Regions from separate parts of the Pseudoxanthomonas sp. P4_B2 genome, predicted to be linked through region 3. Evidence: predicted binding sites of a transcription regulator. Region 3 holds the regulator's gene; each other region holds the start of a gene.
The links. Region 3 encodes HrcA, which represses chaperone genes, less so after heat shock. Its sites were predicted from a motif close to TTNGCACTCNNNNNNNNNGAGTGCNAA; they were not measured.
Positions count from the first base shown of each region.

Region 1 (2,255 bases), on a different contig from region 3:
GGATCTTCTTGGCGCGGCCCAGATCCTGCAGCGTTGCCTTCTCCAGCGACAGACCCACTTCTTCGGAAATCACCACGCCGCCGGTCAAGGTGGCCATGTCTTCCAGCATCGCCTTGCGACGGTCGCCGAAGCCGGGCGCCTTAACCGCGCAGACCTTGACGATGCCGCGGATGGTGTTGACGACCAGAGTCGCCAGCGCTTCGCCTTCCACTTCCTCGGCCACGATCAGCAGCGGCTTGCCGGACTTGGCCACGCCTTCCAGCACGGGCAGCAGATCGCGCACGTTGGAGATCTTCTTGTCGTACAGCAGGATGAACGGGTCATCCAGGTCGACCGACATCGACTGCTGGTTGTTCACAAAATACGGCGACAGGTAGCCGCGGTCGAACTGCATGCCTTCGACGACGTCCAGTTCGTTGTCCAGGCCCGAGCCTTCTTCAACGGTGATCACGCCTTCTTTGCCGACCTTCTTCATCGCGTCGGCGATGATGTTGCCGATCGACTCGTCGCTGTTGGCCGAAATGGTGCCGACCTGGGCGATGGCCTTGTCGTCGGCGGTGGGCTTGCTGATCTTCTTCAGCTCGGCCACGGCGGCGATGACCGCCTTGTCGATGCCGCGCTTGAGGTCCATCGGGTTCATGCCGGCGGCGACCGCCTTGGAACCTTCGCGGATCAGCGCCTGGGCCAGCACGGTGGCGGTGGTGGTGCCGTCGCCGGCGTTGTCGGAGGTTTTGGAAGCGACTTCCTTCACCATCTGCGCGCCCATGTTCTCGAACTTGTCGGCAAGTTCGATTTCCTTGGCGACGGAGACGCCGTCCTTGGTGATGGTGGGAGCGCCGTAGCTCTTCTCGAGCACGACATTGCGGCCCTTCGGACCCAGGGTGGCCTTGACGGCGTTGGCGAGGATGTTGACGCCGCGCACCATGCGGGCGCGCGCGTCTTCACCGAAACGGATTTCTTTGGCGGACATGTTGGAACTCCAGAAAATTGATGGGTAACAGGTCTTCTCGTTTTGTAGATCCGAGCTTGCTCGGATGCTTTCCTGGTAGAGGCAAGAGCAGCCGAGCAAGCTCGGCTCTACAAATCAAAAGGGATCAACCGAGGATCGCGAAGATGTCGTCTTCTTTCACCACCAGGTAGTCGGTGCCATCCAGCTTCACTTCAGTGCCGCTGTACTTGCCGAACAGGACCTGGTCGCCGACCTTGACCTTGGGCGCGCGGACGGTGCCGTTGTCCAGCGCCTTGCCGTCGCCGACAGCGATGACGTTGCCCTTGATGGGCTTCTCGGTGGCGGAGTCCGGAATGACGATACCGCCAGCGGACAACTTCTCTTCTTCGACGCGCTTGATGACTACGCGGTCGTACAACGGCTTGATATTGCTCATTTCAATCCTCTTAAGTGATTGATTGCACTGGGAAAGGGGCGGCGATGTTAGCACTCGTACCGGGTGAGTGCTAGCAATGCAGACAGAAAAAACCCCGGCGACGCCGGGATGTTAGACAGATGGGGTGCCCGCAGACCCTATTCAAGGGCCAACCCAAGGCAAAAAAAGAGCGCGCATGACAGGGGCATGCGCGCTCTCGTGGAGATGGTGTCGTGTCCCTGCTAGGCCTACCTCACCCTGCGCCTCTCCCCCCGCCGACGTCCTGTCGAAGCCGACTTCCTGCCAGCAGGGCTACAAATACCAATCCGGCCACGTCGTGGGAAGACAGGGGCAGGACAAAAAGGGACTAAATGGGGTTAGTTTCGGTACCTTGCAGGCGTAACTCTTCAATTATGTTGAGATAAATTGCAGAACTGCTACCAAAAGCAGACACCATGTGTCTAATATTGGTCACCTGCTTAGTGTTGGTAGCCTTTTGACTTCTGTGGGACGTATTGTCTCCGGTAAGGTAGGGTTCCCACCGAGATGCTAGGCCAAGGAGTGCCGATGATTCAGCAAGAAAGGATTCGTCTGGCCCGCCGCGCTGCAGGGATGTCGCAGAAACAATTGGCCGAGGCCGTAGGCGTACAACGCAGCGCTGTCAGTCACTGGGAAGCGCCCCTGGGAAAGAACCCCAGCGTCTCCCACCTGCGCAAACTGGCCGAAGTGACCCAGGTGCAATTCGAGTGGCTGGTGACCGGCCGCGGCGAAATGTCCCTGTCGCGCGAAGTCCAACTGGACTCCATCGCCACCGCCGACGCCCTGTTGATCGAAGACCCGCTGGAGTTCCGGCTGGTGCATGCGTTCCGCGAGGTACCGCTACGCGCCCGG
Region 1 covers NZ_JBFUHQ010000007.1:202,657-204,911, reverse strand. Annotated here, with positions in the region: gene groL (chaperonin GroEL) at 1-970, opposite strand, end outside; gene groES (co-chaperone GroES) at 1,095-1,385, opposite strand; gene AC1DTQ_RS16900 (helix-turn-helix domain-containing protein) at 1,932-2,255, shown strand, end outside.
Region 1: groES (co-chaperone GroES) is a predicted target of HrcA. The motif match lies at 1,433-1,459, and genes of this name have one in related genera.

Region 2 (2,255 bases), on a different contig from region 3:
TTCCAATCTCCATCGCCCGGGTTGGAACATCCTCGAGCGTCACGATCAGGATGGCGAATTCGCTCAGGTGGATCTGCCGCGGATGAAGCAAGGAGGCCTCGACGGCGGCTTCTGGGTGATCTATACGGCACAGGACAAGCGCGACGAGGCAGGCAATCGCCAGGCAAGAGATCATGGTCTGGTCAGATTGGCCGCCATCCGCGAAATGGTCGCCGCGCACCCCCAGGATTTCGAACTGGCCCTCACCGCGGACGATGCGGTGCGCATCGAAAAAGCCGGCAAGCGCGTGGTCTTCATCAGCATGGAGAACGCCTCGCCTCTAGCCAGCGATCCAAGCCTGCTTACCGCGTACCACAAGCTGGGACTGCGGATGCTCGGTATCACCCACACCAGCAATAACGATTTCGGCGATTCTTCCACCGATCCGGCCGGGCACGAATGGAACGGGCTCAGCGACAAGGGACGTGCGCTGGTCCAGGAAGCCAACCGACTAGGCATCTTGTTGGATGCTTCCCACGCCAGCGATCAGGTATTCGACCAACTCGTCGAATTATCGAAAGCGCCGATCGTGCTTTCGCACACCAGCGCCGATGCCATTTACGAGCATCCACGGAACATCGACGACGCGCGTATTCGCAAGCTGGCCGCCAAGGGCGGCGTAATTCACGTCAACGCCTACAGCGGCTATTTGATTCCGGTGCCGAAAATTCCGCAACGCGATGCGGAAATGGCAGCGCTCGACAAGCACTTCGGCGAATACAGTCAATTGAGTCCGGCGCAGATACAGCAATGGCTCCGCGACCAAGCGGAGATAGACCGCAAATATCCGGTGCCGCGCGCGAATCTGGACGACTACATGCGCCACCTGCTGCACATCCTGAAAGTCGCCGGCCCGGAACACGTCGGCATCGGCGCCGATTGGGATGGCGGGGGTGGGGTCGCCGGACTGGAGGACGTCTCGGCACTGCCGAGAATCACCGAGCGGTTGCTGGCGGCAGGTTATAGCGAGCGGGATATCCGCAATATTTGGGGTGGCAATCTGCTGAGGACGATGCGGGCGGTTCAGACCACTGCAGAAAAGAAGCGGAAAAAATCTCATTGAAAACAAATACTTGTAGAAAGATGATCAAGCCTTGCTGTTCTACCTGCGAAACGATGGAACTCTTTTCCTGTTTAGCAGTCGAACCTCGCGACTGCTAAAATGACTGCCATGAACCAGACCACTGCAGCCACCGCCATGGTGGCAAACAACCTTCCTATTCCCAGCGCGCTCGGCTCGCTCGATGCGTATATCGGCGCTGTGCACCAGATTCCGGTGCTGACGGTCGACGAAGAGCAGGAACTGGCGCGTCGATATCGCGACGCCGAAGATCTCGACGCCGCCCGTGAACTCGTGCATTCGCACCTGCGTTTCGTCGTGCACGTGGCCCGCGGCTACAACGGCTACGGCCTGCAGCTGGGCGACCTGATCCAAGAAGGCAACATCGGCCTGATGAAGGCGGTCAAGCGTTTCGATCCCGAAATGGGCGTGCGCCTGGTCAGCTTCGCCGTGCATTGGATCCGCGCCGAGATGCATGAGTTCATCCTCAAGAACTGGCGCATCGTCAAGGTCGCCACGACCAAGGCGCAGCGCAAGCTGTTCTTCAACCTGCGCAAGTCGAAGACGCGCCTGGGTTGGATGAACGATGCCGAGGTCACTGCGGTCGCTGCCGATCTCAACGTGTCCAAGCGCGAAGTGCTGGAAATGGAATCGCGTCTTTCCGGCCGCGATATCGGTTTCGATGCACCCTCCGACGAGGACGACGATCACGCGCCGCCGTCGCCGGGCGCCTACCTGATGACTCAGGACGAAGATCCGTCGCAGGCCTACGAGCGCGCCGATAGCGAAGGCAACAAGCTGGAGCTACTGCGCGAAGGCATGGCGGGTCTGGACAAGCGTTCGCGCGACATCGTCATGCGCCGCTGGTTGGATGACGACAACAAGGTCACTCTGCAGGAACTGGCGGACGAATACGGCGTGTCGGCCGAACGCATCCGCCAGATCGAGGCCAATGCGCTGAAGAAGATGAAGGCGCTGTTCGCGGCCTAAGCGGCAGCCCGGCGATATCGAAACGGCTCCGGAAACGGGGCCGTTTTTCGTTTGCGCAAGAATCGGATATCGCACGCGTCTCATCGCATTCATGCTGTCGCCACCAACAGCAGGAGTGGATCATGGCTTACCGCATTTCAGGCTTGGCCCCGGAAATTTTCCAGGC
Region 2 covers NZ_JBFUHQ010000002.1:129,480-131,734, reverse strand. Annotated here, with positions in the region: gene AC1DTQ_RS05145 (dipeptidase) at 1-1,102, shown strand, start outside; gene rpoH (RNA polymerase sigma factor RpoH) at 1,211-2,089, shown strand; gene AC1DTQ_RS05135 (DUF1203 domain-containing protein) at 2,212-2,255, shown strand, end outside.
Region 2: rpoH (RNA polymerase sigma factor RpoH) is a predicted target of HrcA. The motif match lies at 1,174-1,200, and genes of this name have one in related genera.

Region 3 (2,255 bases):
TGCCTGCCTTCGAGATTCAGCTCGCCTGCGCGAAAACCATCCCCCATCCCGTCCTTACCTTTACAAGGTAAGGAAATAGTCAGTCGTGCTTGGCCACCACTACCAACGCCGGCCGCAGCAGACGGTCGTTGAGCAGGTAGCCCTTCTGGAACACCTGCACCACGCTGTCCGGGGCGGCGCCAGGTGCTTCCACGTGGCTGACGGCCTGGTGGAATTCAGGATTGAAGGGTTCGCCGGTCGGGTCGAGCATGCTCAGGCCGTTGTCGGCAGCCACTTTGAGCAGCTGACGAAAGGTCAACTCCAGGCCGTCATGCAGCGGACCTGGTTCCTTGCCCGCTGCAGCCAGGCCGGCATCGAGACTATCGAAGACCGGCAGCAGGTCCGACAGCAGGCGTTCGTTGGCGAACTTGCGCAGCTGCTCCAAGTCGCGGCTCACGCGCTTGCGCTGGTTTTCCAGGTCGGCGCGTTCGCGCAACACGTCGGCGCGGGTCTGCTCCAGCTCGGCGCGCAGGTGTTCGACTTCGCTGGCCAGTTGGTTTTCAAGACTGTTTTCCTCGCCTTCGGAGACACTGTCGGGCGCGGAATCGGATTCGTTATGGCTGTGGGTCATGCGGGCTTCCGTGGCGGGCCGCCCCGGGGAACGGGCGGCGTAAGACGAACCTATGGGGCCGGCGCTGCAGGATTCAAGGCGGAGGGCGTTACGGTTGCGGCGCGTCCATAGCCGCGCCTAGTGCGTCGGCGGCGGCCTGGACCACCGGAATCACCCTCTCATACGCCATCCGGGTGGGTCCTATCACCCCGAGCACACCCAGCACCTGCCCGCCGGCGATATACGGCGCGGTGACCACCGAGACTCCATCCAGCGGGGCCAGGCCGGTTTCCTCACCGATGAAGATGCGTACCCCCGGCGCCTGCAGGGTGCGTTCCAGCAACTGCAGGATCTCGCGCTTGCGGGCGAAGGTTTCGAACAGTTCCCGCAAGCGGTCCAGATCCGACAGGTCTTGCACGCCAATCAGTCGGGTCTGCCCGGTCAGCACCATGTCGTCGCTCGCCGGCACGAAGGCGTGTTCGGCAAGCTCCACGGTATGCGCCAGCAGCCCTTCCATCTCGGACTGGGCATTGCGCAAGTCGCGCAGCAGGGTCGCGCGGATTTCGGACAGGGGCCGGCCCGCGAAATTAGAATTCAGGTAATTGGCGACCCGCTCCAGTTCGGAAGGATCGTAAGTACGGCGGGGCTCGATGACCCGGTTCTGCACGTCGTTGTCGGCGAACACCAGGATCGCCAGCACTCGGCGCCCGTCCAGCGGCACGAAATCGATATGTCGGAAGGCGAACTGCTCGCGTTTGGGCGCGCTGACCACGCCGACGAAATGGGTCATCGCCGAGAGCAGCTCGGACGCGTTCCCCAGCAACGCTTGGGTACCGACGCCGGCCGGAAGTTCGGAGCGCAGTCGCGCCACTTCTCCCTCGCCCAGCGGCTTCATCTGCACCAGGCTGTCGACGAACATGCGGTAGCCCTGCGCGGTGGGGATGCGACCGGCGGAGGTGTGCGGCGAGGCCAGCAGGCCGAGTTCTTCCAAATCGCCCAGGATGTTGCGAATGGTGGCGGCGCTGACGTCCAGACCCGCATGCCGGGCCAGCGTCTGCGAGCCCACCGGTTCGCCATCGCGGATGTAGCGCGATATCAGCGTGCGCAGTAGGTGGCGGGCGCGGATGTCGAGATCGGCGGGGCGTGTAGACATTCCGGATAGATAGCCTTCCCGATGGACCAATGCAAGCCGCCCTGCGCAAACCTCCGCTGTCCGTCTCAGAGATTGCGCCGCATGCCACTACAATGCGCACCCATGCTCAGACACCTCGCCCTCAAGGATTTCGCCGTCGTCCGATCCGCCGAACTGGAATTCGGCCCGGGTATGACCGTGATTTCGGGTGAAACCGGCGCAGGCAAATCCCTGCTGGTGGACGCCCTGGGTTTCCTTTCCGGGTTGCGCGCCGATAGCGGGGTGGTGCGCCATGGCGCCGAGCGCGCTGAGCTCTCCGCCGAGTTCAGCCTGGACAACGCTTCCCCTGCCCTGGCCTGGCTGCGCGACAACGAACTCGACAACGCACCCGACGACGGCAGCAGGGATTGCCAACTGCGCCGGGTGATCCGTGCCGACGGCGGCTCGCGCGCTTTCATCAACGGCCGCAGCGTCACCCTGGCCCAGCTGACCGAGCTCGCTGGCCTGCTAGTGGAAATCCATGGCCAGCATGAG
Region 3 covers NZ_JBFUHQ010000001.1:852,414-854,668, forward strand. Annotated here, with positions in the region: gene grpE (nucleotide exchange factor GrpE) at 80-610, opposite strand; gene hrcA (heat-inducible transcriptional repressor HrcA) at 699-1,742, opposite strand; gene recN (DNA repair protein RecN) at 1,845-2,255, shown strand, end outside.